Regions from separate parts of the Alistipes sp. AM16-43 genome, predicted to be linked through region 1. Evidence: riboswitches for the same ligand, from Rfam matches in the RefSeq annotation. Region 1 holds a riboswitch; each other region holds the start of a gene.
The links. Region 1 has a riboswitch for cobalamin ahead of DW189_RS10780 (DUF5074 domain-containing protein). Riboswitches for the same ligand answer to the same signal wherever they lie in the genome.
Positions count from the first base shown of each region.

Region 1 (7,397 bases):
AGTTCTTTTTCCGAAACGACCGTGCCAGAGTGATCGATGCCAACGATCATCGGATCGGAGGTCAGGGTTCCCATATTCGGGCTCGTGCCGGAATAGGTTCCGGCAAGGGCGAAATAGATATTGCCGTCGGCACCTTTGACGATGCCTTTTACTTGCCGGCCCTCATAGGTCAGCCGCTTTTCCACCGTTCCGCTTTCGGCATTGATGATAACGACGCTGTGTCCGCATCCCGCATAAATCTTACCCCGTGAATAGACCATGCGGGTTTTGATCGCGCCCACCGAAGTAAAGGCTCCGAACGTGCCTTCGAGGGTCGCGCCGATTTGCACCGAATTTTCACCGAGGGTCAGGGCGACTATGCCCGAAGTGCTTTCCATACTTGAATCGGAATATTGAACATAGGCTTTCGTTGCACTTACAACGACCAGATGCTGAGGCCATGTGTCTTTGTCTTCGGGGGTTTTAAATACCAGCGGGTCGGCGAATTCCATGCGCATCGTCCGGGCATCGCACACAACGAAACGGCCTGCGCCGCCCATGCGGTCGCCGTTCTGGGTTAACAGGTAGATTTTTCCGTTGGCCATGAACATATCCTGTACGACGTTGCCGATCTCCAATCCGCCGTTGGCCTGCTCGAATACCTCCCGGTACTCCTTGCCGGCCTTGTCGTAGTAGACCAGCATACCGTTTACTGAAGTCATATTGCCTTCGCAGACCACGAACGTACCGTCCTTGTCCGTGTAGTCCACCGAAGCGCACACGTCGGCCGAGGCAAAGACCGTATTCCCTTTTTTATCGATCCCGATCAGCGTGATGATGCCACCTGAGTAAGCTGCATCCGAAGCCGCCGGAGCCTGCACGGTTACGCTATTTTTCGCAAGGTTCAGCGACGCCTTCCACCCTTCGGGAATATTCATGAAGTCGGCGGTTTCCACATCCGTCGTATTCAGCGTCAGCGTCTTTTTCTTGCCGAAGTCGAATACGAAGTACGAACGGCCGTCGTCGGGCTGTACAAAACAGAATGAGGACACCGAAGTTTTTGGAATGACGATTTCCGTGCCGTCGGTCAGAGTGAACGTTACGGCATCGTCGCCGTCGCTGACCGATTTGAAGAACGAATCCCCGTCTTTTCCGTTGCTTCCCGTCGCTTTTACGTCGTTGCCGGCCGCATCTTTGATGCGCGCTCCGTCCACAATCCAGTAACCGTCGGCATCGACGGCCATTTCGGGTTTCGAACCATCTTTGCCAGCTACCGGGATTTTGTGGCCGTTCGCATCGGTCAGCCAGTTGCCCTTGCCGCCGATCGTCCAGTAGTAGCCTCCCTCGAAGAGGTCGATACCGACCTCCGGGGCATTCGTACCGTTCTTGCCGTCGGCAATCGAAACGGAGGTGTTGTCGTTGAACGTGATGGTGTATCCGGTGTCCGTCTGGGTCACATCGGAGATCGTCTTGCTTTGGCGCAGGGCATCCACAAGCGTTTGCAGCGCCGAAACCTCTTTGTTGAGTTCCGCGAGTTGGGTCTTGATCCCGTCGATCTCCTTCCACAGATCGTCGTCGTCGTACGAGCAGCTCCATGTCGCAGCACCGAACAGGGTTATTGCCAAAAGGGTAAATAGTTGTTTCATGCTTTTCAGATTTTAATTATTAATCGGTTTGATTTCCGGGGGATAAAAAACGCCTGCCGACAGGCGACGGCCTGCGGCAAGCGTAGAGGATGAACAGGAGATCCGGACGGGGCGCGGATTAGCCTCTCCCGTTGTATAACCCTGTCTGTTATGAATTATTCCCATTGTCATTCGAATCACGCGGGTGATTGCACGACAGGAAACTGCTGAAAATCAAATCGGGGAGGGAGTGCGTTGCGATAACGACGACCGTACCATTCGATTCCAACCCGAAACCCGCGGGTGCAAATCAATCGTTAAGGCAGGTCTTCTGACTCGTCCCGTTTATCGCGCCTTCCCAGTCTAAACCAGTGGCAAAGAGTACGATAAACAACTTCTCCCGAAGGAGGGGACTTACAGCAGCGAGTACTGTTCCGGATTTTCACCGGATTCCCTTTTCATCCTGTCCGGCATACCGGGCAGGAACCATAACGGCGTAAAGGTAATTATTTTTTTTGATTGTTATACAAATCACAAAAAAAATCGCCCGGCCTCGCAATCGGGAGGGCGTAGAATTTCCGTATCGGTAGGGATCTGCCCGGGTAAAATGCGTTACTCCTGTGCGCGGCTTCCAGCAGAGATCGGTTTTGTGCAAAAATAACGCTTCCCGAATAACTGCCAGCCGTATTTCCGCAATTTGTCCATCCCGTAAATTTATCGATATACGAATAATTTGCACGTACTTGCATCTCCCGGAGGCATTTCGTATTTTTGCATGTCCTGCAAAAGGGACGAACCCGCTATGAAAGGATTTTTGTTGCCCGGGTGCTGGCCGGCGGAGTGGTTTCTGGCGGAGTGCAGCAAAAAGTACCGACAAACAGCGAAGTTATGAAAACAAATACATCGACGATCCGCCTGGTCTACCCGCAATGGCAGGGCGGTAATGTCGCGGCGATGGTACCCGAGGTAGAGAACCCCGACGATGCCGCACGGGGATATTACCTCGGGGCGCAGCTGCTCGACTTCCTGGCTCCCCGCGGCGGGCAGGAAACGCTCACCGTTCCCGTCTCCACCCAGATCGGGGAACGCAGGGTGACGGACGGTGTACTCGACCGCGACGTTATCCTCCGGCAGACGAAAGCCGCGCTGGGGATGCTGCGGGCGAGCGATCCCGGCAGGATCGTGACCCTGGGCGGGGATTGCTCTGTGAGCGTGGTGCCGTTTACCTACCTTGCCGCGAAATATGGCGGCGACGTGGCGATGGTATGGATCGACGCCCATCCCGACATCACGCTTCCGGGCGATCCCTATCCCGGCTACCATGCCATGGCCGTGACGGCCTGCATGGGGCACGGCGATGCGAAGATCGTGGCGGAACTGCCCGCCGCATTCGACCCGTCGAAGATCCTGTTCGTAGGGTTGCGCAACTGGGAGCGGGACGAGATTAAGGCCCGCCAGCATCAGTACGGGATAAAGCATCTCACCCCCGAAGAGGTGGCTGCGGACAGCGATGCGCTCCGGGCCTGGCTGAAATCGTGCGGGGCGTCGAAGGTGGTGGTTCATTTCGATATGGACGTGCTCGACCCGGCGGAGATCGTTGCGGCGGTCGGCACCGATCCCGACGGGATGAAAATAGAGGCGGTCGTCCGCGTGATAAACGATATTGCGGCTGAAAAGGAGCTGGTGGGCCTTACGGTCGCCGAGCCGATGCCCCGTACGGCGATCCGGCTCAGGGATATGCTGGGCAGGTTGCCGTTGCTGGAATAGCCGCCTTATGCGATACGCCGTCGAATCCCCGGGAGTTTCCTTCCCGGGGATTTTTCAAATCTTCGTCCTGCTGCACATCGCGCCTTTCCCCGGTTTACAGCCCCGTCCCGTTCGCAACGAGGATATAGGCGTTGAGGTAGGTGGCGAAGAGGAGCCAGCAGAGGTAAGGGACGAAGAGCCATGCGGCAGCGGCGCGTACGTTTGCACTGCGGACGAGATAGAGAATCACCAGGACGTCGAGCGCCACGATGTCCACCATGCCCAGCAGGGGGCTGCGGCAGACGAAGAAGAGTATGCTCCACAGGAAATTGCACCCTAACTGGAGGAACCACAGCCTCACCGCACTTTTACGGGCGGGGGCTTCGGAGGTCAGTACCAGCCCGCCCGAGATACCCATGCAGAGGTAGATGATGCTCCATGCGATCGGAAAAACCGCATTGGGCGGTGTCAGCGTCGGTTTGTCGAGCAGCGGATACCATTCCTCGATCGCGTCTTGCTGCAACCATCCGGCAAGTCCCCCGAGAACGAAACACAGCGCTGTCGGGAGAATATAGGCCCATATCTTTTTCATGGCGTTATTGTTTTGTTCCGAATTTACAAAAAAAATGCCCGATGCTCCGTTTCCCGGCATCGAAATCGCATTCCAGCTATGCGCAGTTGCTTTGTTTGTCCCACGTTGCGATACGGCAGTCGCCCGGTGCCTTGACATTCCCGTCGAGGATGACCTCCCCGTAGCTTTCGGCCGTGAGCGAACCGCTGCGGGGGTTCTTTACGCTGCGGACGGGGCCGTCTATGGCAGCCTGCAATGTCGAATATTCGAACGCCAGGTCGCAGTCGTCGGCCATCGTACAGTTTTCCATGACGAGATCCGTGGCGTAACACAGAGGCTGGGTGCCCGATATTTTGCAGTTGACCAGCCGCAGCCGCTTCGAGTGCCAGCCCAGGTACTCGCCGTTGATCTCGGAGTCGTAGACCGTCACGTCCTCGGTGTTCCAGAAAGCGTCCTTCGAGTTGATGACGGCGTTGCGGATCACCACGTTGCGGCAGTATTGGAACGAATAGTTGCCTCTTTGTGCGTAATCCTCTATGCGGATGTTTTCGCCGTGCATGAAAATGTAATCGCCCTTGTCGACCCGCACGTTGCGCAGCCGCACGTTGCGGCAGTGCCAGAGCGTTTCCTGCGCAAAAGGCAACCGTACGTTCTCCAGCCGGATGCCGTTCATCTCGCGGAACATCTTGGGGGCTTCGACCAGCGTGTCGCTCATCGTAAGGTTGCGCGAATACCACAGCGCCGCGCGTGCACCTTCGGTGAAGAGGCAGTTCCGGACGACGAACCCGTCGACGTGCCAGAAAGGGTATTTGCCTTCGAAACGGCAATCGACGGCTTCGATGTCCGAGCACTCCTTGAGTGCCGATTCGCCGGCCTGGACGGTTACGTGCTCCATGCGCAGGCCGTGCGAGGCGAACAGCGGGCGTTCGCCTCCGTAGGTGGTGTTTTTTATCTGCATCATTGTTGTTTTTAGTTTGAATTTACAGGGCTGTATATCCGCCGTCGACGGCTATTGCCTGTCCTGTAATATAGTTCGCTCCGGGGCTGCAATGCCATACAACGGCTGCTGCGACCTCTTCCGCTCCGTCATGCCGGATTTTGTTCGCTATTGTTTTCCGGTGTTTCCCGTCGTTGCCTTTCGAACCGGACGCTAAGCGAGCCGGGGATGCCGAGGGCGTCGATTCCGTTGCCGTCGATGCGCCCGATCCGGATCAGGTCGTTGCTCCGCGACCCGCTTTTGTAGAATATGGCCACATTGCCCCACGGGACATAGATCGTGATGTCGCCCGGTGCAGGGGTGCAGCTGCGTGCGACCTTGGAGGTCGTCAGCGCCGGCGAGGGATAAAATATTTTCTCGGCGTTGCTGTAATCCGACAACGTCACCTCCAGCGGCAGGCGCGAAAGGAAATCCCGTGCGGCGGCATTGTCCTCCATCGTGGCGGTAATCGTGCGGCTGCCGACCGTGATGCCGATTTTCAGCGATGTTTCGCCCGGGGCGCCGCCCTCGTTTCCGCCGGGCGTCTCCGGTTGACCGGGGTGCCCTCCGGAAGGGGCAGGGTCGTCGCCCGATTCCCCGCATGCCGCCGGCAGTACCAGCGATAGCAGCATGAGGGGCAGTAACCATAATTTTTTCATAGTCGTTCTTTATTGGTTTTACAGGGCGGTCGATCCCGGGTACGCGGGCGCCGGACAGGTGCGGCATCCCGGTGTGCTTTTGGCACTGTTGCCCGCGCAGCGGGATTATTTCAGCGCATCCCTGAAGAATGTTTCCAGTTTCCCGAACGGGATCAGGCCTGTCCGGTCGTAGAGGTCGACATGCCCTGCATCCGGCACGAGGTAAAGCTCTTTCGGTTCGGCAGCCAGGCGGTAGGCGTCCTCGCTGAACTCCCGCGAATGGGCGTTCTCTCCCGCGATGAAGAGCATCGGCCGCGGCGAGATGGTCTCGATGTCGGCGAAGGGGTAGAAGTTCATGAATTTTACGTTGCTGGTCAGTGTGGGGTGCGTAGTCGTGCGCGGCGTGGCCCCGTCGGGGGTGAACTCCCCGCGCGGCGTACGGTAAAATTCGTAGAATTCGCGCTCGATCGGCGTGGATTCGGCCGTCAGTTCGTGTACTGTGCCGCCGGTGTAAAGGGGTTCCCCGCCCAGGAATTCGGCATAACGCTGTTCGGCAGCCTGGGCGATGATCCGTTTGCGCTCTCCGGGCGACAGGGCGTGTTTCAGCCCGTTGCGGCTGGCTGCCCCCATGTCGTACATGCTGACCGTTGCGATGGCTTTCAGGCGGGGGTCGATCTTCGCAGCGCTGATGGCGAAGCTGCCGCTGCCGCAGATCCCGACAACGCCGATACGTTCCCGGTCGACAAAGGGGCGGGTGCCGAGGAAATCCACCGCCGCGCTGAAGTCCTCCGAATAGACATCCGGCAGGACGGCATTGCGCGGTTCTCCGTCGCTTTCACCCCAGAAGGAGAGGTCGAGTGCCAGCGTGACGAACCCGCATTCGGCCAGTTTCGTGGCGTACAGACCGGCGCTCTGTTCCTTGACTGCGCCCATCGGGTGCCCGACGATGACGGCGGGGTATTTTCGCCCTTTCTCCAGCTCCTTGGGCAGGAAGAGCCGTGCGCCTACTTTCATTTTGTATTGGTTGGAAAAGGATACTTTCTCTGTGTTTACCGAATTGCTTTTGTAGAAATTGTCTGCGTCGCCCTGTGCGACGGATGTGTTCGTGCCGAGTATCATAAGTATGGCTGTTGTCAGAATTAATGGTCGTTTCATGATCGTGTCGTTTTTTCGGGTTATTTATAGGCGGCCCGGTAGATGGCCGTGCATTCGTCGATGCTCAGACTGTGGCGGTCTGATTCGAACAGTCCGGGCATTGTGTCGAATGCGTTGAACGTCATTTGCTGTAACTCTCCGGGGGTGATGCCGTAGTCGGACATCCTCAGGTCGGCGACGCCGCATGCCTGTTGCAAGCGGGTGAGCGCCGTGATGAAATCCCCGGGCTGTGCGGCCTGCTCCATCCCCATTGCACGGGCCATCCGTACGAAACGCTCGTCGCAGACGTGCCGGTCGATGAAGAACGAGAAGTAAGCCCTGCTGAGCATGATCAGCCCGGCGCCGTGGGGCAGATCCTGATGGTAGGCCGACATGGCGTGTTCCATCGAGTGCTGGCTGGTCGTCGCGCTCAGACACATCACCACGCCGGAGAGGGTGTTGCCGAAGGCCACGCGGGTACGGGCTTCGAGATCGTCGCCATTGGCCACGGCGCGCGGCAGGTTGCGGGCGATGTGCTCGATGGCGGTCAGTGCGTACATGTCGCTTGCGAGGTTGGCGAATTTCGAAATGTAGCTCTCCACGCTGTGGAACAATGCGTCGAACCCCTGGTATGCCGTGAATTTCGGCGGCACGGTGAGCATCAGCTTCGGATCGACTACGGCCAGTACGGGAAATCCGGCTTCGACGCCGATCTTTTCATGGGTTTG
Region 1 is NZ_QTUQ01000005.1:177,978-185,374, forward strand. Features, by position in the region: gene DW189_RS10780 (DUF5074 domain-containing protein) at 1-1,625, opposite strand, end outside; cobalamin riboswitch at 1,908-2,110, opposite strand; gene DW189_RS10785 (arginase family protein) at 2,493-3,371, shown strand; gene DW189_RS10790 (TspO/MBR family protein) at 3,466-3,942, opposite strand; gene DW189_RS10795 (DUF3737 family protein) at 4,019-4,882, opposite strand; gene DW189_RS10800 (SDR family oxidoreductase) at 4,902-5,030, opposite strand; gene DW189_RS10805 (cyclophilin-like fold protein) at 5,008-5,556, opposite strand; gene DW189_RS10810 (alpha/beta hydrolase) at 5,662-6,690, opposite strand; partial or broken gene DW189_RS10815 (iron-containing alcohol dehydrogenase) at 6,711-7,397, opposite strand, start outside.

Region 2 (7,397 bases), on a different contig from region 1:
CCGTGTCGCCGATGGGCGCCGTAGGCCTGTGGCAGTTCATGCCCTCGACGGGCAAAAGCTACGGACTGGAAATCAACTCGCTGGTCGACGAACGCCGCGACCCAGTCCGCTCGACACAGGCCGCCTGCCGCTACCTGAAAGACCTCTATGCCATCTATAACGACTGGTCGCTGGCCATCGCCGCCTACAACTGCGGCCCGGGCAACGTCAACAAGGCAATAGCCCGCTCCGGCGGCAACGGGCGCACGTTCTGGGACATCTACGACTACCTGCCCCGCGAAACGCGCGGCTACGTCCCCGCATTCATCGGCGCCTCGTACGCCTATGCCTACCACCGCCAGCACGGCATCGAACTCACCGAAGCCCCGATCCCGCTGGCCACGGATACCATCCGCATCGACCGGCTGATGCACCTCGGGCAGATCGCCTCGACGATCGACATCCCGATCGAAACCCTGCGGCAGCTCAACCCGCAATACAAACTCGACATCATCCCGGCCACGACCAAACCCTATACGCTCGTGCTGCCGCAGCGCAACATCACACAATACATCGCCAACGAGCCTGCGATCTTCGCCAAAGACTCGGCCTACCTCAAGGAGTACATCAACCCGGCGAACATCGACAAGAAACGCCAGGAACGCTCGGGTACGGTCTACGTGGTCAAGAAGGGCGATACACTGGGCGCCATCGCCCGCCGCTACCGCGTGACCACAGCGCAGCTGATGCGCTGGAACGGCATCAAAAACGCCCATAAACTCCGTCTGGGACAGCGAATCCGCATCGAAGGAAGATAACATGATCCGGGATCACGATACCATCGCAGCCCCGGCAACCGCCGCAGGAGGAGCATTAGCCGTCATCCGCATCAGCGGGGAGGAGGCGTTGCGCATCTGCGACCGTATCTTCCGCGGCAGGGAACCGCTGGCCGCAGCAGCAGGATACACGGTACACTACGGGGAGATCGTGGACGACGGTCGCGTACTGGACGACGTGCTGGTCACGGTATTCCGTGCACCCCGCTCCTACACCGGCGAGGATGCCGCCGAGATCTCCTGCCACGGATCGCAATACATCGTTTCCGAGATCCTGCGGCTGCTCACCGCCTCCGGCGCCCGCATGGCCGGGCCGGGCGAATTCACCATCCGCGCCTACCTCGCCGGCAAGTTAGACCTCTCGCAGGCCGAGGCCGTGGCCGACATCATCGCTTCATCGTCGCGCGCGGCCCATGCGCTCGCCGCGAACCAGATGCGGGGAGGTTATTCCGACGCGCTGGAAGGACTGTGCGAAAAGCTGCTGGAACTCACTGCGCTCCTCGAACTGGAACTCGACTTTTCGGAGGAAGAGGTCGAATTCGCCGACCGCGCGCAACTGCGGGAGGCGATGCAGCGGATCGGGGCGCATATCGACGCCCTGCGCAATTCGTTCACGCTCGGGAATGCCATCAAGGAGGGGGTCGCCGTAGCGATCACGGGAGCCCCGAACGTCGGCAAGAGCACCCTGCTCAACCGTCTGCTCAACGAAGAGCGCGTCCTGGTCTCGGACATCGCGGGCACGACACGCGACGTCATCGAGGAGCGGATCAACATCGACGGGGTCGTCTTCCGGTTCCTCGACACGGCGGGCATCCGCGCAACGGACGACCGGCTGGAACAGATGGGCATCCAGCGCACGATGTCGAGCATCGAACGGGCGCAGATCGTGATTTACATGACCGACGCGGCACGCCTTGCAGCAGGTGCGCCCGTTGCCCCGGAATTCCCGCTCCGTGCCGACCAGAAACTGCTGGTGCTGGTAAATAAAACGGATACGGCACCGGACTGCCCCCTGCCCGAAGGCACGATCGGCATTTCGGCCCGCAACGGCGACGGCATAGAGAGCCTGCGCCGGATATTACGCTCCTTTGTGGATACGGAAGCCCTCTACCACGGCGACGCAATCGTTTCGAACAACCGCCATTACGAAGCCCTCACGGCCGCCGGCGATGCGCTCCGCCGGGCCCTCGACGGGCTCGGCAGCGGCCTTCAGACCGACCTGCTGAGCGAAGAAATCCGCCAGGTCATCCACCATGTCGGCAGTGTCACGGGACGCAATTCGTTAGCCTCCGAAGAAGTGCTAAAGCACATATTTTCAAAGCATTGCGTGGGAAAATAAAATTTTGGCATCATGAAAATAATGCCCACAGCAGACATGCCGGGCACCGCGGCCGCACGACGCTGCACGCGGGTATAACCCCATGCGGCGCCCCGCACCGACCTCAGGACACCCATACCCGAAACGGCCCGGCACGCAGAAATTACGCAACAGTTCCGCCCGCGCACGGGAGGATATAATCCCGGATTATGCCGGCCGGGAACGGTGCACCGCAACTGCGGCGATACCTGCCCCCGGGACTTAGAAATTGATCTGATTGCCTTCCGCGAACAGGGAATCGAGGATCACGTACAACTCCGACTCCAGTTCTTCGGGTTCGAGGTCACCACCCAGCGAGAAGAATTTCCCCGGGGGCGTGCAATACTGCACCGTGCTGGCCGCCTCGCAGGATTCGATACCGCAGACGATCACCGCATCGACGTCGTCCTCATGGCGCAGCATGGCATTGTAGAAAGCGAGCAACTGCCGCGGGGTGCCCATAGGCGGCACCAGCACCACGGTTCCCGAAGGCTGGAACTTATCGGGTGTACTTATCAGTTTGAGGCCGTATTTCCCGGCGATTTTCCCGGCGATTTCCGCCGATACTCCATACAGTACGATATTCATAACCATCGTTATTTACAAAAGACATGGCCGCATCCCAAAATTCATTACAGCATCGTGTTCCATATTACCATGCCTTTCCGGTTTGTCAATTCTCAAAATTTCCGCCGCACGGCTTACGGGAATACGTCCGGATCCGCCCGGCAGTCCGCATAAACCTCGCATCGAAAAACAGGACAGTAATCCCTGCAAAACGCCGATTGCATAAAATCCCAAAGCATCATACGACCGAAACCAGACGCCCAGTCCGCGGGGCTTTCCGACAACGAATCGATCTGGCAGGTCTTCTGACTGACCCCTGTCCCGAAGCCTTCCCGCCCCGCGGGGCAGTGGCTGAGATATTCGGAACGTCACGGGGCTTCACAGCAGCGGGACTGTCCGGGATTTGCACCCGATTCCCTTTTCACACCCTCCCGCGACGGGGAGCGGAGAACCAAATCTGAAGCAAATATAGCGGATTATTCCGAAAAATTGTCCGGAAATCCGGATTATTTTCACAAACCGGCACCACGGCACGGTAAAACCGCTATTTTTACCACGTGGATATTTCGCTTCCATATACGGCCCGGGATTTTTCGGCAGAACTTCCCGCTGCCGATTACATCGCCCGTTTCCGCGATGCCGAACGGATCGGGGGCTACTGCCGCGCCTGCCCCAATTACGGGCGCAGCTGGGGATGCCCCCCTTTCGGATTCAGCGTCGGGAGGTACCTTTCCGGCTACGCCACGGCACTGCTCACCGTTACGAAAATCGTTCCGCAAAAGCAGGGGCTCCCCTCGTCGGAAGCCGGACGGCTGATCCTGCTCGAACGCAGACGCCTCGAACAGCAATTGCTCGGGATGGAACGGCAGTACGGCTGCCTATCGTTCGCCTACGTCGGGACATGCCTCCACTGCCCCGAAGGCACCTGCACACGTCCCGACGGGAAGCCCTGCCGACACCCCGAACTGGTGCGCCCGTCGCTCGAAGCCTGCGGATTCGACATCGGCAAAACTACCGCCGAGCTCTTCGGCATCTACCTGAAGTGGGGCACGGACGGCAAATTGCCCGAATACCTGACCCTCGTCTGCGGATTCTTCCACAACGCCGGACATGTGACATGGAACGGATAAAGGCGGTTTTCAACTGGAGCGGCGGCAAGGACTCCGCCCATGCCCTGCTGCGGGCGATGCAGTCGGGCAAATACGAAATCGTCGCATTGCTGACGACCGTAAACCGAGACACGCACCGCTCGACCATGCACGGCATCCCGACCGCCCTGCTGCAGGCACAGGCCGACAGTATCGGTATCCCCCTGCACATCGTCGACCTCACCCCGAAAGGCAATATGGAGGACTACGGAGCTGCCATGTCCCGTGCCGTGGAGTATTTCAAGGCGCAGGGCGTAACCTGCTTCATCTTCGGGGACATCTTCCTGCACGACGTACGCAAATACCGCGAGAGGCAGCTCGCACCCCACGGCATCGGAGTCGCGGAACCGCTCTGGGGAAAATCCTCCGGCGACGTGATGCACGACTTCCTCGCCTCGGGGCTCAGGACGGTCATCGTCACCACGATAGCCGACAGCCTCGGTGCCGGCGCCATCGGGCAGGAAATAGACCCCGCATTCATCGCCTCGCTGCCTGCGGGCGTCGATCCCAACGGCGAGAACGGCGAATACCACACATTCTGTTACGACGGGCCGATCTTCCGCACCCCCGTCCCGTTCCGGCTCGGCACGCCTTTGCGCCGAAGTTACCGCATCCGCCTTGACGACGGATCGGAAAAGAGCTATTCCTATTGGTTCGCCGACCTGCAGCAGGCATAATACGGCACCGGAGCGGGAAATTAGCCTCAGGGCGCTCCCCCTTAAAATATTCCGATTATCTTTGCCCCCGTAAAACCGATGTAGTGATGAAAACAAAGACGAACGGACTGCGTGATTACCTCAAGGCCAACCGCAGGGCAAGCCGTGAGGCCGAGATCGGGAATCACGACCGCCCGGTCAGTTTCAGCCGGGTACACAAGTCGAAAAAGGTCTATGACCGCAAAAAGCTGAGGGCAGATGATAAAAGGCATCTGCCTTCATCGTTTCCATGCGGCGGCCGCCTGGCCGGAAGCCGGGGACGAAACGGGTTCACGGCACCCCTACTATCCTCCCCACCCTCGGCAAGAACCGGGGCTAACGCTTCGGCGCGCGGATCCGTTGTGCAATGAGCGTATCGGCGGCGTAGCGGCCAGGGCCGGCAACGTACATCAGGACGAAGACAACCAGGTAAACCAGCGCCAGCTCACGTGCGGCAAAGGGATCGCCGCCGTGTACCGCAAAGAAAGCCACACACATCGTAAAGACCATCGGGATCAGCGCCAGCCGGTAGAATAACCCGGCCACACACCCGGCCGCGCAGACGACCTCCCCGAAAACGGCCAGCACGAGCGACATCCGGCTCCCGACACCCAGCGGATCGGGGAACGTCGCCGAGAGCGCCTCGAAGTTCTGCAACTTGGCGATGCCGTGCGACATCAGCAGCAGGCCGAAAACGACACGCGCAGCAAGCAACAGCCACGAGCTGCGGGAATCCCGGGGTTCCCCCGGGAACAGGAAATTCAGGACGGCGGACATAACGATCGGATTTGATTGTACGAATATCAAAATAAATACCGGATTTTACAATACTTTGCGACATTATCCCCGACCGCCGAACCGCCTGCAATCGGGCCAATCCGACAAAAATCCGACAGAGACAGGCGATACGCCACCGTGAGGGGCACTGCGATTTTTCGTACCTTTGCACACGTACATCAATATTCCACCATGGTTCAGCAAGCAGAATTCACCCTCACGCCGCGCAGCCGCGGGTTCCACCTGGTTACCGACGAAGTGCTATGCCACCTTCAGCCGCTGCCCGACGCCGGGCTGGTACACCTCTTCGTCAAGCACACCTCCGCAGGGCTTTCGATCAACGAAAACGCCGACCCCGACGTGCGCAACGACCTCGGGGCGATCTTCGACCGGCTGGTAGGCGAACGCGAGGCCTACTACACCCACACGCTCGAAGGCGACGACGACATGCCCGCACATGCCAAATCGACACTCACGGGCGTCGAACTCACCATTCCCGTCACCCGCGGCAGGCTCAACCTCGGCACCTGGCAGGGGATTTATCTCTGCGAGTTCCGTAACCGCGCCCCGGGCCGCCGCATCGTCGCCACAATCATCGCGTAAAGCGCCGTCACCGGGCGAAGCACATTGGGCAACGAAGCAGCCGCTGTGCGAAAAAGCGGTGGCTGGCCGGGAATTTGCGTATCCCCGCAACAACACCAATGCTGCAACAGCCATGACGACACAGACCAAACCGCACGACCGCCTCACCGCCGCAGAGCGGCACGAACTTCCCGATTCGGCATTCGGCATCCCCGAAACGCGCGAATTCCCGCTCGTCGACGCCGAGCACGTCCGTGCGGCGGAAGCCTATTTCCGCTATGCTCCCGATGCGGAGAAAGCCGCACTGGCGCGGCGCATACTCGCCAAAGCCGCCGAATTCGGCGTGCACGTGCAAAGCCCGACCATCCGCATTTGGGCCGAAAAGCCCTGACCCGCACGGCCGGAGCAGCAGCCGGGCTTCCCCGCTCCATCGCCAAACGGCAGGAACGCCCCTCCCCCGCCTAAAAACAGCAGAAGCGGCGGCAGGGGTATTCCTGCCGCCGCTTCATGCAACGATCATCCCGGGCACGGGCACCCGGCTGCACCTTCCCGGCTCAGGTATCTTCCGGTACCTTCCGGCCGGCAGCCCAAGCTCCCGCCTGAGGTAGGCGAAGGCGCGGGGTTGCCCTGCGCCCTGCACCGTTATTCTTCGGAGGTCGAAATCACCAGTTCGCCCTTGTTCAGCGCATCGTGCGACACGAACCAACCGTCGACGGGCTTGCCGCCGCAGGTGATGCCCGTGATCTTACGTCCCTGCCCGTCGTGGCGGATCGTCCAGCGGTTGCCGTCGCCCAGTGCGACCTGCACCTTGTCGAACAGCGGCACGGTCACGATATATTCGGGGTCGGCCGGCGAATAGGTGTAAAGGCCGATGGCATTGAACACGTACCACGACGACATCTCGCCCGCATCGTCCATACCGCACAGCGCCAGCCCTTCCGGCCCCATACCGTAGAAGCGGTCGAGAATGTAATCCAACAACTCCTGCGAACGCTCCTGGCGACCGATGAAATAATAGAGGTACGGGAAACTGTGGTCGGGCTGGTTACCGTGGCAGTACTGGCCGATGAAACACGAGAGGTTGTCCACTTCGTATCCTTTCCACGGAATCGAGAAGAGTTTGTCCAGCTGCTCGCCGAACGCCTCGCGGCTCGGGAAGAGGCCGATCAGCCCCTCGGTGTCGTGCGGTGCGAAGAACGCCTGCTGCCAGGCATTCGCCTCGCGGTACATATATTCGTAGTAGGGATATTGATCATCGAAAGGTGTGATCCACTCGCCGTTTTCGAGGCGCCCGCGCATCAGCCCCGTCGAGGGGTCGAAGAGGTTCTTGTAGTTCGACGTGCGCTTCATCAGCATGTCGTGGTTCTCCTTGTCGCCCAGCGCATCGGCCAAGAGGGCAACCGCATAGTCGTCGTAGCTGTACTCCAGAGTCTTGGTCACGGCGGCTTTGCAGACC
Region 2 is NZ_QTUQ01000002.1:466,590-473,986, forward strand. Features, by position in the region: gene DW189_RS05120 (lytic transglycosylase domain-containing protein) at 1-797, shown strand, start outside; gene mnmE (tRNA uridine-5-carboxymethylaminomethyl(34) synthesis GTPase MnmE) at 799-2,154, shown strand; gene DW189_RS05130 (hypothetical protein) at 2,395-2,760, opposite strand; cobalamin riboswitch at 3,017-3,210, opposite strand; gene DW189_RS05135 (DUF2284 domain-containing protein) at 3,297-3,869, shown strand; gene DW189_RS05140 (adenine nucleotide alpha hydrolase) at 3,857-4,564, shown strand; gene DW189_RS05150 (DoxX family protein) at 4,919-5,359, opposite strand; gene DW189_RS05155 (secondary thiamine-phosphate synthase enzyme YjbQ) at 5,552-5,962, shown strand; gene DW189_RS05160 (DUF6582 domain-containing protein) at 6,075-6,332, shown strand; gene DW189_RS05165 (GH92 family glycosyl hydrolase) at 6,584-7,397, opposite strand, start outside.
Region 2: linked by a shared signal. The riboswitch ahead of DW189_RS05130 (hypothetical protein) and the one ahead of DW189_RS10780 (DUF5074 domain-containing protein) in region 1 are both predicted to bind cobalamin.

Region 3 (7,397 bases), on a different contig from region 1:
CGGTCGGCGTCGAGTGGAGCGGCCTTTCCTACCAGGAAAAGCATGTCGGCGGGCAGACCGGCCTGGTACTGGCGCTGGCCTTCCTGTTCGTCTTCCTGTTCCTCGCGGCGCAGTACGAAAGCTGGTCGGTGCCCGTGGCCGTCATCCTGTCGCTCCCTGTGGCCGGTATCGGCGCCTACCTGGGTATCTGGATCTGCGGGCTGGAGAACAATATCTATTTTCAGATCGGACTGGTGATGCTCGTGGGCCTGGTGGCCAAGAACGCCATCCTGATCGTGGAATTTGCCAAGGAAGAGGTTGAGAAAGGCCGTGACGTGGTCTCCGCTGCGCTCACGGCGGCGCACCTGCGTTTCCGCCCGATCGTCATGACCTCGCTGGCCTTCATCCTCGGCCTGCTGCCGCTGGTCTTCGCTTCGGGGCCGGGCTCGGCGAGCCGCCAGGGGATCGGGACGGGCGTCTTTTTCGGCATGCTGGTCGCCATTACGGTAGGCATTGTCTTCGTGCCCTTCTTCTTCGTGTGGATTTACCGGATTAAAGAAAAACTGAAACGATGAAACGACTTGCGATATTACTTATGATATTGGCCGCTGCCGCTGGATTGGGCTCCTGCTCGGCCGTGCGTCACTGCAAGGCGCCCGAGGTCGACTTCCCGGCGGCTATCGCCGGGGGTGCTGCGGCCGATTCGCTCGCCATCGCCGACATGGAGTGGTGGCGGTTTTATGGCGATTCGACCCTGTGCAACATCATCCGTCATACGTTGGCCAACAACAAGGACATGCTTGCCGCGGCGGCGCGTGTCGAACGTATGCGCCAGCTCTACCGTATTGGCAAGGCCGGACGCCTGCCGTCGGTGTCGGGAACGGTCTACGCCGATCACGAAACCAACGACTATGCGGGCGAGGAGCCGAGCCGCGACCCCGAACTCGGCGCCAAGGCTACCGTGAGCTGGGAGCTCGACCTGTGGGGAAACCTGCGCTGGGCCAAACGCAAAGGCGGTGCCGAATACCTCGCATCGGTCGAGGACAGGCGTGCGATGCAGATGACGCTCGTCGCGGAGGTCGCCGCCGCCTATTTCCGGTTGATGGCGCTCGACAACGAGCTTTCCATCGTGCGGCGTACGCTCATCACGCGCAGCGAGGGCGCTTACCAGGCGCAGTTGCGTTTCGAGGGCGGCCTCACCTCTGAAACGGTCTTCCAGCAGGCGAAAGTGGAGTACGCCTCTACGGCGGCGCTGATCCCCGACCTCGAACGCAAGATCGAGGTCATGGAGAACAGCATTTCCCTGCTCATGGGTGAAAATCCCGACTGGCGGGTCGTGCGCAGCAAGATGAATACCGAGGCGGAGTTCGCCGAATCGCTTCCCGTGGGGTTGCCGTCGGAATTGCTCCTGCGGCGTCCCGACGTGCGGGCTTCGGAGCAACAGCTCCGTGCGGCGATGGCAGCCGCGGGCATGGCCTACGCCGACCGGTTCCCGCGCATCGTGTTCAACCTGACGGGCGGATGGGAAAACAACGATGTGAGCGGGTTTTTCCGTTCGCCGTTCTCGTATGTCGCCGGTACGCTCGCCTCGCCGGTCTTCGGGTTCGGCCGCAAGCAGGCCAGGTACAAGGCCGCGCTGGCCGCCTACGACGAGGCCCGGCTGGGGTATGAACAGAAGGTGCTGACGGTTTTCAAGGAGGCCAACGATGCCGTGGTCAGCTACCGCAGCGTCCGCCGGACGGCCGCGTTGAAGGTTAACCTGCGCGACGCAGCCCGGAAATACGTCGAACTCGCCCAACTGCAATACCGGGGCGGGAGCATCAATTATATCGACGTGCTGGATGCCCAGCGCCGTTATTTCGACGCCCAGATCGGGGTCAGCAATGCCGTGCGCGACGAACACCTGGCTCTGGTCGACCTTTACAAAGCTCTGGGTGGCGGCTGGGCGGAATAACCCTGCCGGCTTCTTTGGTTTATCGGTATGCCCGGATCCCTGCGGATCCGGGCTTTTTATTTCCGGGACGCCGTTTCGGGGAAGATGTCACGAAAACTCTTTTTGCCATGCTCCTACGAAACGTCCTTTCCCGGGAAAGTTCTTACCGCCGGGCCGTGATTCGGAGTCAGGGAATCGGAATAGTGCCGGCCTGCCGATGCCCTTGTGCGGGTCAGATCAATCCCTGGCTTTTTTCTTCCCCCATTTGGGGCGGATGTCGAGGAATATTTCGAAATTTATCCCCGGCATGGGGCGTCCCAGCACGGAAACATACTCTTCGTCGAAGAGGTTTTTGACGGCGGCCTTGACCGAAAGATCGGCCCAGCGCGCGGAAAACAGCTTTTCGAGTGTCACGTCGTTCATCAGGTAGTAGGGGACGTTGCCCGTGTAGGTGAAGGCGTTGCTCGTCATGGTGAACCGCTCGCTGTAATAGCACCACTTGTATAGCAGGCGCCAGCTTTTGTAGGCCAGACGCCCCGTCACCGCGGCCGAATATACGGGCACGTAGGGGAGTTGCCTGCCCAATGACCGGTCGCCCTTGCTGAACGCTTCGCCCCGGTTGACCGAGGGCGTCCACGAGAAGTTGCCGTCCAGCCCCAGCTGCCACTCCTTGGAGAGCATACGGTCGTACCCGGCTTTCAGTTCCACGCCGTAAGCGTGTACGTCCTTCATGTTGAGCGGCGTCCAGTAGTTGGTGTTGCCGCCCAGCGGCAGCCAGAGAATCCAGTCGTCGATGTAGGAATCGAACCATGTCGCCTCGCCGTGCAGCGAATATACTCCTTCCTTCCCTATGGCAAACGATATCCCGCCGTCGTACGAGAACCCCGATTCCGGCACGAGGTCGGTGTTCCCGCCCGGCTGGAAGTAGAGGTCGTTGAGCGTGGGATAACGGTAGTTGCGCGATACGGAGGCTTTTGCCCGGATCGTCCCGCGTTTCGAGATCAGGTAGTCCGCATAGAACGCCGGGATGAGCGGCGTCCACTGCGCGCCGTACATCTCTTCGCGCAGCGTGACGGACAGCCCCAGCCGTTCGGTGGGCATCCATTTGGCCGTGATGCTGGCCGAAAGCTCCGTGCGCGCGTGGTCGTACCCGACGGTCTTTCGGTTCATGTCCTGCGAGATGATCCTGCGGTCGTTGTTCGTGACGAAATGCTGGTGCAGGTCGGCCTGTGCCGTGAAGAGCCATTTGCGGCCTATGTAGTATTCCCCTTCGCCCGAGACGAAGAGCGTGTGGTACCAGTTCCGGGAGTTGGTCATGTATTCCAGTTTCCCGTTGCCCACGTCGTTGGCGTAGTCGTAGGCGAACCAACTGTAAATGTATCCGGCCTTGGCCGCGACTTTCCAGTTCCGGCGCAGGTGATCCCACGACAGCACGCTGCGCAGCGTGCGTTCGCGCTGTTCGTTGATGAATTTCTTCGGATCGCCGTAATCGGTCGTCATGCGCCCCAGCCCGCGCTTCGAGGCGATCAGCCAGGCGTTCAGGCCGAACCGGTCTCCGTTGCCCGTGTTGTAATAGGCCTCCTGCAACAGGTGGAAGTCGCGGAAAGCTCCGTCGTCGTGCTTTTCGCGGGGATAGTACGAACCGATGATGTTGTGCTCGTCGTCGTAGATGTTTTCCTTCTTGTCGTGGTTCCGGTAGGAATATTCGTTGGGGGACGACGAATATACCACGCGCGTGGAGGTCTGCCAGCGGTCGTTGCCGTAGGTGAGACGCAGGAATTCGTCCGTCGTCCAGAATGACCCGATGCCCTGGGTGTATTGCAGCCCGAAGCCCTGCGTATCGGCGGGTTTGGTCGCCAGCATGACCGCACCGCCCAGGCCGCCGCCCGTGACGTTGACCGACGAGGTGCCGTGCAGCAGTTGTGCGTCGTCGACGAAGTAGGAGGGAATCATCGAGAAATCGGTCATGCCCAGCATCGGCGAGTTGATACGCATGCCATTCCACACCACCTGCGTATGCGAAGGGCCCGTGCCGCGGAATGCGACCGTCGAAAGCGTCGCCCGTCCGTATTGCTTGATGAAGATTGACGAATTGAATGTCAGCACGTCGGCCATCGACAGGGCAATGTTCTCGTGCAGGACGAGCGTGTCGAGCTGCGTTTTCTGAACGCCTATTTCTTTCATGGGCTTCACGCCCGTCACCCCGACTGCGCGGATGGGCAACACCAGCGACGGATTCTCGTTCCACCACCCTCCGTCCGACTGCGCCTTGTCCTGGGCGGCGGCGCTCCACCAGAGGGCGATGCTGAACAGCGGAATTAGGAGTCTCTTCATTGCTTCGCGTGTTTGTCGGGTTATCGTTTCCAGCAGAAGGCGCCCGGGGTAACGCCCGCGTAAAATTCGTCTACCGCGTCGCCGTCGGCCGTATAGCGGTAGACGATCCCCTGCTGCTGGTAGTCGAGGGCGTCGGCCACGTAAACGTCGCCGTTGTCCGGGTCGACCGTCAGCCCGTAATATTTCGTCTCCCGGTATTCGAGGAACGGGCGCGCCGGGAGCTGCTCGGCAGCTACGGGCATGCGCCAGACATCCTTGTTGATCCAGTACAGCGTGTCGCGCGTGCCGTTGAGCTGCACTTCCGAGGGTGCATCCCCCTCTCTGAAACGGAACTGCTTTTCCAGGCGGAACGAGGCGGCGTCGATGCGGTACAGTGCCGGAACATCATATCCGTAGGGGCTGCCTTCGTAACCGCCGTCGGTGATCGTCCACAACTTGTCGTTGGCATCCAGTACCAGCGATGTGGGTTGTACGCCGACGACCAGTTCGTCCACCACCCTGTCGGTTCGGGTGTCGATCTTCAGCAGCCGGTTCTGGTACGACCAGCAGTTCACGTAGACGTATTGCCCGTACTGTACCATCTGCTCGGTCGATCCCGATCCGGGTGTCATGCCGGGACACTCGATGTAGCCCGTGATCTCGTACCGCCTGGGGTTGACGATGAAAATGCGGTTGTCCCAGAGCTGGGTCACATAGGCCTTTTCGTCGGAGACGAAGTGGATGTACCGCGGCGAGGTGAGGTTCGTGATGCGGCCCACCTCCTTGAATGTACGGAGGTCGATTGCGAAGACGACATGCGAATTGTTCACGACGATCCATCCCAAATCGTTGTGGATGGTCATCGACTGTGCCACGTCGCCCAGCTTCATGGCGTTGGCACGGTAGAAAACCTCGTTCTCGACCTTTTTCGTTGCCGGGTCGTAATAGGAGAGCGTGGCGTTGCCGTACTGGAAATTTCCCTCGTTGGTGATGAACAACCCCGGCCCCGTCGCGGCGAACTCTTCCATGTCTGCGTAGTCCCACTTCATGCAGCCGCCCAGTGCCGGCAGGCACAGGATCACGGGCAGGATATGTCGTAAAATCCGTTTCATGCGTCGAAAATTAAAGAAACGGCCCGCCCCACCTCTTCCCTGGTACGGGGCTGCAGCCGGCTGCATCGGATGTCCGGTGCGGCCTTCGTATTTGTCAAACTGATTTTACATCCGGGAATATGCCTTGCCGGCAGGCTCTTCATGCCGATCACGATCCATTCCCCTGGATTGTAAAATCATTGCAACGGCAGGTCTTCTGACTCGTTCCCGTCGAGACGCCTTCCCGGCCGGACTGGGGCCAGTGGCAAAAGATTGTCAGGACTTGTTGTGCCATTTCGGGTGGCAGGAACTCACAGCAGAGGGAACTGTTGCCGATTTTCACGGCATTCCCTTTTAATCGGTCTGGGGGTTGCGGAACCCCTTTGCGAACCATTGCGCAACAAAAGTATAAAAAATTCGGGTTCGCAAGGTCTTATAACGAAAAAAGGTCGCCGTATGGCGACCTTTCCGAGCCGAAACCGGGACTTGAACCCGGGACCTCTTCATTACGAGTGAAACGCTCTACCAACTGAGCTATTTCGGCTTACCGAGAACATTAAGTTCTCTTTGGGACTGCAAATATCTGAAAAAAATATTTTTCTCGCAACAATTTTCCGAAAATTCTCGCATTTCTTGCTATATTCGCGTCAAAACTAACCGAAAACAGACCGGGCTATGATTACTTTCCTGGGGTGCCTGGCGCTCCTCGTGGCAGCATATTTCACCTACGGACGCTATCTCGAACGCCTGTGCGGCGTGGATGTTGCGCGGCCTGTGCCTTCGGCCACGTCGTTCGACGGGGTGGATTATATCCCGATGCCGATGTGGAGGACTTTCCTCATACAACTGCTCAATATCGCGGGGTTGGGGCCGATCTTCGGTGCCGTACTGGGCGCGGCATACGGCCCCGTGGCATTCTTGTGGATCACCTTCGGCGGTATCTTCATGGGGGCGGCGCACGACTTCATCGCCGGGATCGTCTCGCTGCGCAGCAACGGTGCGAGTTTGCCCGAGACTGTCGGCACCTACCTCGGGCCGGGGGTAAAGCAGCTTATGCGGGTCTTTTCCGTGGGACTGATGGTGCTCGTCGGTGCCGTCTTCCTGTCGCAGCCCGCTCAGCTGATCGCCAACCGTATCGACGCCCCGGCACTGTCGGGGATTGCCTTCGGCGGGTTCTCCTGGTTGCTACTCATCATTCTGGGTGTTATCCTGATCTATTATATCGTGGCGACATTGCTGCCCGTGGACAAGATCATCGGCCGTATCTATCCGGTTTTCGGCTGCGCACTGCTTTTCATGGCGCTGGGAATCCTCGCTGTGCTGCTTTTCAGCGGTAAATACACGATCCCAGAGTTTACCTCCCTGGAAAATTGCATCGCCGATCCGGAGCGGTTTCCGATCCTGCCGATGCTCTTTACGACCATCGCCTGCGGCGCTATTTCGGGCTTCCATGCGACCCAGTCGCCGCTGATGGCACGCTGCCTGCGCTCCGAACGGCAGGCCCGCCCCGTGTTTTACGGCGCCATGATCTCCGAGAGCATCATCGCGCTGATATGGGCGGCCATCGCCATGGCCTTCTGGAACGGTGCCTCCGGGCTGAATGCCGCGATTGCGGAATATGGCGGGCAGGCGGCCGTGATGGTCGATGTCATCGCCCGCACTACGCTGGGCGAAGTGCTGGCCGGACTGGTGATTTTCGGGGTCGTGGCCTGCGCCATCACCTCGGGCGATACGGCGTTCCGTTCGGCACGGCTGATCGTGGCCGATTTCATGGGGCTCGAACAGCGCAGCCTGCGCAAGCGAATCTATATCAGCATCCCGCTCTTCGCTGCGGGGCTGGTCATTATTTTCTGCCTGCCGTTCGAGGCCATGTGGAGCTATTTCGCATGGATGAACCAGACACTGGCGATGGTCACGCTGTGGATGATTACGGCCTACCTAAACAAACGGGGCCGTAACCGCTGGGTGGGGCTCCTGCCGGCGCTGGTCATGACCTACGTCTGCATGTCCTATGTCTTTATATCGCCGCTTATGTGCGGCATGCGCGACCGGGCAGCGGCCTACCTGCTGGGCGGCGCGCT
Region 3 is NZ_QTUQ01000004.1:257,630-265,026, reverse strand. Features, by position in the region: gene DW189_RS09615 (efflux RND transporter permease subunit) at 1-554, shown strand, start outside; gene DW189_RS09610 (efflux transporter outer membrane subunit) at 551-1,933, shown strand; gene DW189_RS09605 (TonB-dependent receptor plug domain-containing protein) at 2,150-4,246, opposite strand; gene DW189_RS09600 (YncE family protein) at 4,267-5,337, opposite strand; cobalamin riboswitch at 5,506-5,726, opposite strand; tRNA gene DW189_RS09595 (tRNA-Thr) at 5,788-5,860, opposite strand; gene DW189_RS09590 (carbon starvation protein A) at 5,992-7,397, shown strand, end outside.
Region 3: linked by a shared signal. The riboswitch ahead of DW189_RS09600 (YncE family protein) and the one ahead of DW189_RS10780 (DUF5074 domain-containing protein) in region 1 are both predicted to bind cobalamin.

Region 4 (7,397 bases), on a different contig from region 1:
CAGCACGGCGGGCGGGGCGCGTAACGCTGCCCCTGCTGGCGGGCGTCGTCCTCTTTTACCAGCTGTTCGGCTCGCTGGGCGAATGGGCCTGGACGGGCTCGGCGGCCGCCGCCCTGCAGGACATCCGCATCGGGCTCCCCGGTATGCTGGCGCAGGTATTTGCAGGATACGCAGTGCTCCGGTACCTATTACGTAATTAACAATCCCAAGACATGACAAAAATGTATATGGTTTCGTTATTGTCGATCCTGCCTTTCACGGCCCCGGCCTGCGGATCGGCACAGGGCGGCGGAGAAGCGCCCGAGGCACCCAGGGTCTATTTCGTGCGGGACATCACGCCGGAGAATATGGTGCGCCTGTACGAGGCGCTGGAGCGTCCGGCGACGGGCAAGGTGGCAGTGAAACTCTCGACGGGGGAACCCGGCGGGCACAACTTTCTCAAGCCGGAGCTTATCAAGGATCTGGTGCAGAAGGTGGGCGGCACGATCGTCGAATGCAATACCGCCTACGGCGGCGGACGCGCCAGCACGGAAAACCACCTGAAGGCCGCCGCCGACCACGGCTTCACGGCCATCGCCCCGGTGGACATCATGGATGCCGAAGGCGAGGTAAGCTTGCCCGTGAAGGGCGGCAGGCACCTCAGGGAGAACTTCGTGGGGTCGCACTACCCCGCCTATGATTTCACGGTGGTGCTCTCGCACTTCAAGGGGCACGCCATGGGCGGCTTCGGCGGTGCGGTGAAGAACATCTCGATCGGCATCGCTTCGTCGGCGGGCAAGGCGTGGATACATTCGGCCGGGAAGACCAAGAATGCCGCCCAGATGTGGGGCAACCTGCCCGCGCAGGACGATTTTCTGGAGTCGATGGCCGAGGCGGCCAAGTCGGTGGCCGAACATTGCGGGGAAAAGATACTCTACATCAACGTGATGAACAACCTGTCGGTGGACTGCGACTGCGACGCGCATCCCGAAGACCCGAAGATGGGCGACATCGGCATCTTGGCCTCGACCGACCCGGTGGCGCTGGACAAGGCATGCGTCGACCTGGTTTACGCATCGACAGACCCGGGCAAGGTGCACCTGATCGAACGCATGGAGTCGCGCCACGGCATCCACACGCTGGAACACGGCGAAGCGATCGGGCTGGGCTCGCAGCAATACGAACTCGTGGAACTGGAATAGGATGGAGTACCGCATACTGGGGCGCACCGGACTGAAAGTCGGCGCCATCGCACTGGGTTGCGAGGGGTTCGCGGACAAGACGGCCGAAGAGGTGCGCGCCGATTTCGATTTCGCCATCCGCAACGGCATCAACTTCCTCGACCTTTACGCCTCGAATCCCACGCTGCGCAGCAACATCGGCGCAGCGCTGGCGGGCAGGCGCGAGAAGTTCGTCATACAGGGGCACCTCTGCTCGGTATGGGAAGAGGGGCAGTACCTGCGCACGCGCGATCCGGAGAAATCGCTGGCGGCGTTCGAAGACATGCTCGCACGGCTGGGAACGGACTATGTGGAGATCGGGATGATCCACTACGTGGACGCCGAGGCCGACCTGCGCGAGGTGCTCGACGGCCCGATCATGCGCCTGGCGCAACGGCTCAGGTCGGAAGGGCGCATCCGCCACATCGGCCTGAGCAGCCACAACCCCGTGGTCGCGCACATGGCGGCCCGGACGGGGCTCATCGACGTGCTGATGTTCTCGGTGAACCCCTGCTACGACCTGCTGCCGCCGAGCGACGACGTGGATACGCTCTGGGCGGACGAGAGTTACGCGCGGGAGCTGCACAACATCGACCCCGAACGGCAACGGCTCTACGAATTCTGCGAACGCGAAGGGATCGCCATCGACGTGATGAAGGCCTACGGCGGAGGCGACCTGCTGAGCGACGCCAACTCGCCCTTCGGACGCCCGATGACCCCGGTACAATGCCTCGAATACGCCCTGACGCGCCCCGGCGTAGCGGCCGTAATGGCCGGCTGCCGCAACCGCGCCGAGATCGAAGCGGCACTGGCCTGGTGTTCGGCCACGGCCGCGGAACGCGACTACACGGGGGCGCTGGCCGGGCTGGACAAATTCTCGTGGGAAGGGCACTGCATGTACTGCGGGCACTGCGCCCCGTGTTCGGTGGGGATCGACATCGCCGGTGTGAACAAATACTACAACCTGACCCTGGCACAGCACGAGATACCGGAGACGGTACGCGAACATTACAGGCTCCTGCCGCACCACGCCTCGGAGTGCATCGCCTGCGGCCGCTGCGAACGGAACTGCCCGTTCGGCGTCGACATCATCGGCCACATGCGGCTGGCGGCGGCGAAATTCGGATATTAGAATGACGGAACGAATCATAGCACAAAGACTCGGGATCAGCCTCCCGCAGGTGCAAGGCACGGTACGCCTGCTGCGCGAAGGCGCCACGATCCCCTTCATCAGCCGCTACCGCAAGGAAGCGACCGGCTCGCTCGACGAATTGCAGGTCGGGGCGATCAAGGAACAACTGGACAGGCTCACCGAGCTGGAAGCCCGCAGGCAGACCGTCCTGGCAACCATCGAGGGGCAGGGCAAACTGACCGGGGAGCTCCGCAAACGGATCGAAGAGTGCTGGGACGCAGTGGAGCTGGAGGACATCTACCTGCCCTACAAACCCAAGCGCCGCACACGCGCCACGGCGGCCCGCGAACGGGGGCTGGAACCGCTGGCCGACATCGTCATGGCACAACGGGCACACGACCTTCTGCGTCAGGCGCAACGCTTCGTCACGGCCGAGGTAGCGACCCCCGAAGAGGCCATTGCAGGAGCCTGCGACATCGTCGCCGAGAGGATATCCGAGGACGAACAGGCCCGCAACACCGTGCGGCGCACGATGGGACGCGAAGGGGCGGTGCACTCGAAGCTCGTGAAGGGCAAGGAGGCGGAGGGGGCGAAGTATTCGGACTACTTCGACGCCGCGTCGCCGCTGCGCAGCATCTCGTCGCACCGGTTCCTGGCCATGCGTCGCGGCGAAGACGAGGGGATCCTGCGCATCTCGGTCGACGCCGACACGGAGCGCATCACCGAAGCGCTCTGCCGCCGGTTCATACGTCCCGGATCGGCTACGCGCACATATATGGAGGCCGCCGTGGCCGACTCGCTCAAGCGGCTCATCCGACCGTCGATAGAGACCGAGCTGCTCGCGGCCGCCAAGGAGAAGGCCGACGACGAGGCGATCGGGGTATTCGCCGAAAACCTGCGGCAGCTGCTCCTTTCGGCGCCGTTGGGGCAGAAGCGCGTGATTGCCATCGACCCCGGATTCCGCACGGGCTGCAAAGTCGTCGTCCTGGACTCACAGGGCAACCTCGTGCACAATACGACCATCTACCCGCACCCGCCGCAGGGCCGCTATGCCGAAGCGGCGGAAACGCTGCGGACGCTGGCGGGGAAATACAAGGCCGAGGCCTTCGCAATCGGCGACGGTACGGCGGGGCGCGAAACCGAGCAGCTGGTGCGCGGACTGGGACTGGACGCAGGCGTGGAGATATTCATGGTCAGCGAAGACGGCGCATCGGTCTACTCGGCGTCGGCCGCGGCGCGCGAGGAATTCCCCGATTACGACGTGACGGTGCGCGGCTCGGTGAGCATTGGCCGCAGGCTGATCGACCCGCTCTCGGAGCTGGTGAAGATCGACCCCAAGTCGATCGGCGTCGGGCAATACCAGCACAGCGTCGACCAAGGCAAGTTGAAATCGAAACTCAATACGGTGGTCGAAAGCTGCGTGAACAGGGTCGGGGTGAACATCAACACCGCCTCGAAGCACATCCTCACCTATATTTCCGGGCTGGGGCCGGCGCTGGCGGAGAACATCGTGGCGTACCGCGCCGCGAACGGCGATTTCAAGAGCCGTAAAGAATTGCTCAGGGTGCCGAGGCTGGGCGCCAAGGCCTACGAACAGGCCGCGGGATTCCTGCGGGTAGTAGGCGGGAATAACCCACTGGACAACAGCGCCGTGCACCCCGAATCGTACCATGTCGTCGAGCGGATGGCCGCCGACGCGGGCACGACGGTCGACAGGCTGCTCGCCGACAAGGAGCTGCGCAAGGCGATAAAACCCGAAAGATACGTGGACGGACAGGTGGGGCTTCCGACCGTGACGGACATCGTCGAAGCGCTGGACAAGCGCGGCCTCGACCCGCGCGAACAGTTGCAGGCCTTCTCGTTCGACCCGAACGTGCGTACGATCGGTGACCTGCACGAAGGAATGACGCTGCCGGGCATCGTCACCAACATCACGGCCTTCGGGGCTTTCGTCGACATCGGGATCAAGCAGGACGGGCTGGTGCATATTTCGCAGATGGCCGACCGCTATGTCGCCTCGCCGGCGGAAGTCGTACACCTGGGACAGCAGGTCGAGGTGCGGGTCACCGGGATCGACACCGTCCGCGGGCGGATTTCGCTCTCGATGCGCAAATAAAGCGGGTAGCGAACGGGCGCGGACAAGCAGGAGGTTTGATGCTCACCGGGTTGCGGACGGGCGTCCCGGAAAAGGAAATGCAGGGCCGGAATGTCCCTGCATTTTTTGTTTACAATTTGTTCATTAATTGCCCGCACGCATATTTGCGATCCGGGAAAGTATGTCTACATTTGTTCCGGAGCAAGGTTCCCCGCCGGCGGCTGCCGGCACGGGATCAAAAGGGAACTCCTGTGAGAATCAGGGGCTATTCCCGTAGCTGTAAGCCTCGATTGCGTTCCGCACTCTCTTGAGCCACTGTCCCCCGGGACGGGAAGGCGTGCGGATGGGGCGAGCCAGAAGACCTGCCTTGCGAGCTGCGACATCCGCCTTCGGGATTTAGGGCGGTGCCCGGAACAGATATTTACACCGGACAATTCAGGGGTAAGGACATGGCTGTCCTGCGTACTGCGCAGGCGGAGATGCCGCCTCCGTACGGCAAGACTTACAAACAAATACAGATACATTATGGGCATTTCGGAAATTTACATCGTCAAGCGCGACGGCAAGCGCGCCCCCTTTTCGCTCGAGAAGATCAAACGCGCGATCAGCAAGGCATTCCTTTCGGTAGGCGGATACGCCACCGACGACGACCTCACGTCGGTACTCAGTCGCGTACATATCTCCGACGGCATGAATGTCGAGGAGATACAGAACCAGGTCGAGGTGGCGCTCATGGCCGAACGCTATTTCGCTGTGGCCAAGAGCTACATGCTCTACCGCCAGAAGCACACAGAGGATCGCGAAGACCGCGAAAAACTCGAATTCCTGATCAACTACTGCGACGCCTCGAACCCCGCGACGGGTTCGAAATACGATGCCAACGCCAACGTCGAGAACAAGAACATCGCCACGCTGATCGGCGAACTGCCCAAACAGAACTTCATCCGGCTCAACCGCCGGCTGCTGACCGACCGCATCAAGGAGATGTACGGCAAGGAACTCTCGGACAAATACCTCCGCCTGCTGAAAGACCACTTCATCTACAAGAACGACGAAACGTCGATGGCCAACTACTGCGCTTCGATCACGATGTACCCGTGGCTGCTGAACGGCACGCTCTCGGTGGGCGGCAACTCGACACGCCCGACCAATCTCAAGTCGTTCTGCGGCGGCTTCGTCAACATGGTCTTCATCGTGTCGTCGATGCTCTCGGGCGCCTGCGCCACGCCGGAATTCCTGATGTATATGAACTATTTCATCGAACAGGAGTACGGAGAAGATTACTACAAGCGGGCGGACGAGGTGGTCGACCTCTCGAAAAAGCACAGGACGATCGACAAGATGATTACGGACTGTTTCGAACAGATCGTCTACTCGATCAACCAGCCCACGGGGGCGCGTAACTTCCAGGCCGTGTTCTGGAACGTGGCCTATTACGACCGCTACTATTTCGAAAGCTTGTTCGGCGAATTCGTATTCCCCGACGGGACGAAGCCGCACTGGGAATCGCTGTCGTGGCTGCAAAAGCGTTTCATGACGTGGTTCAACCGCGAGCGCACGAAGACCGTGCTGACCTTCCCGGTCGAGACGATGGCCCTGCTGACCAGGGACGGCGACGTGATGGACAAGGAATGGGGCGACATCACGGCGCAGATGTACTCCGAGGGGCACTCGTTCTTCACCTATATCAGCGACAACGCCGACTCGCTGTCGTCGTGCTGCCGCCTGCGCAACGAGATACAGGACAACGGGTTCAGTTACACGCTCGGCGCCGGCGGCGTATCGACCGGTTCGAAGAGCGTGCTGACGATCAATCTCAACCGCTGCATCCAGTATGCCGTGAAGAACGGCATGCACTACCTGACCTACCTCGAAGAGATCGTCGACCTGGTGCACAAAGTGCAGACGGCCTACAACGAGAACCTCAAGGATTTGCAGGCCAAGGGGATGCTGCCCCTGTTCGACGCAGGCTATATCAACCTCGCGCGCCAGTACCTCACGATCGGTGTCAACGGGCTGGTCGAGGCGGCCGAGTTCCTGGGCATCCCGATCAACGACAACGACGACTACGTCGATTTCGTACAGGGTGTACTGGGGCTGATCGAGCGCTACAACAAGAAGTACCGTTCGAAGGAGCTCATGTTCAACTGCGAGATGATCCCGGCCGAGAACGTGGGCGTGAAACACGCCAAATGGGATCGCGAGGACGGCTACGTCGTACCGCGCGACTGTTACAACTCCTATTTCTATGTCGTCGAGGACGAATCGCTGAACGTGATCGACAAGTTCCGACTCCACGGCCGCCGTTACATCGCCCACCTCACGGGCGGTTCGGCACTACACATGAACCTCGAAGATCACCTTTCGAAGGAGCAGTACCGCCACCTGCTGCGCGTAGCGGCTGCCGAGGGATGCAACTATTTCACGTTCAACATTCCCAACACGGTATGCAACGAGTGCGGGCACATCGACAAGCGCTACCTGAAGGAGTGCCCCGAGTGCCACGGCGACAACCTGGACTACCTGACCCGCGTGATCGGCTACATGAAACGGGTGTCGAACTTCTCGGCCGCGCGCCAGAAGGAGGCCGCACACCGCTATTACGCCAAAGCGGAGTAAACGGACGATGGTCAGATACCATAATTTCGACATCGTATTCGCGGAAATACCCTGCGAAACGACGCTGGCGATCAACATCACCAACTGCCCCAACCGCTGCCGCGGGTGCCACAGCCCGCACTTGCAGGCCGACATGGGGCGGGTGCTCGACGAGGCGGAGCTGTGCGGGATACTCGCCCGCTACGGGCGCTCGGTGACCTGCGTCTGTTTCATGGGCGGGGACGCCGCACCGCACGAGATCGCCGCGCTGGCCGACGTCGTGCGGCGGAAATTCCCGATGCTGCACACAGGCTGGTATTCGGGACGCGCCCGGCTGCCGGAGGGAGTGCGGCCGCAGTCGTTCGACTACATC
Region 4 is NZ_QTUQ01000003.1:227,466-234,862, reverse strand. Features, by position in the region: gene DW189_RS07030 (hypothetical protein) at 1-200, shown strand, start outside; gene DW189_RS07025 (DUF362 domain-containing protein) at 213-1,181, shown strand; gene DW189_RS07020 (aldo/keto reductase) at 1,183-2,331, shown strand; gene DW189_RS07015 (Tex family protein) at 2,333-4,447, shown strand; cobalamin riboswitch at 4,614-4,811, shown strand; gene nrdD (anaerobic ribonucleoside-triphosphate reductase) at 4,952-7,045, shown strand; gene DW189_RS07005 (anaerobic ribonucleoside-triphosphate reductase activating protein) at 7,053-7,397, shown strand, end outside.
Region 4: linked by a shared signal. The riboswitch ahead of nrdD (anaerobic ribonucleoside-triphosphate reductase) and the one ahead of DW189_RS10780 (DUF5074 domain-containing protein) in region 1 are both predicted to bind cobalamin.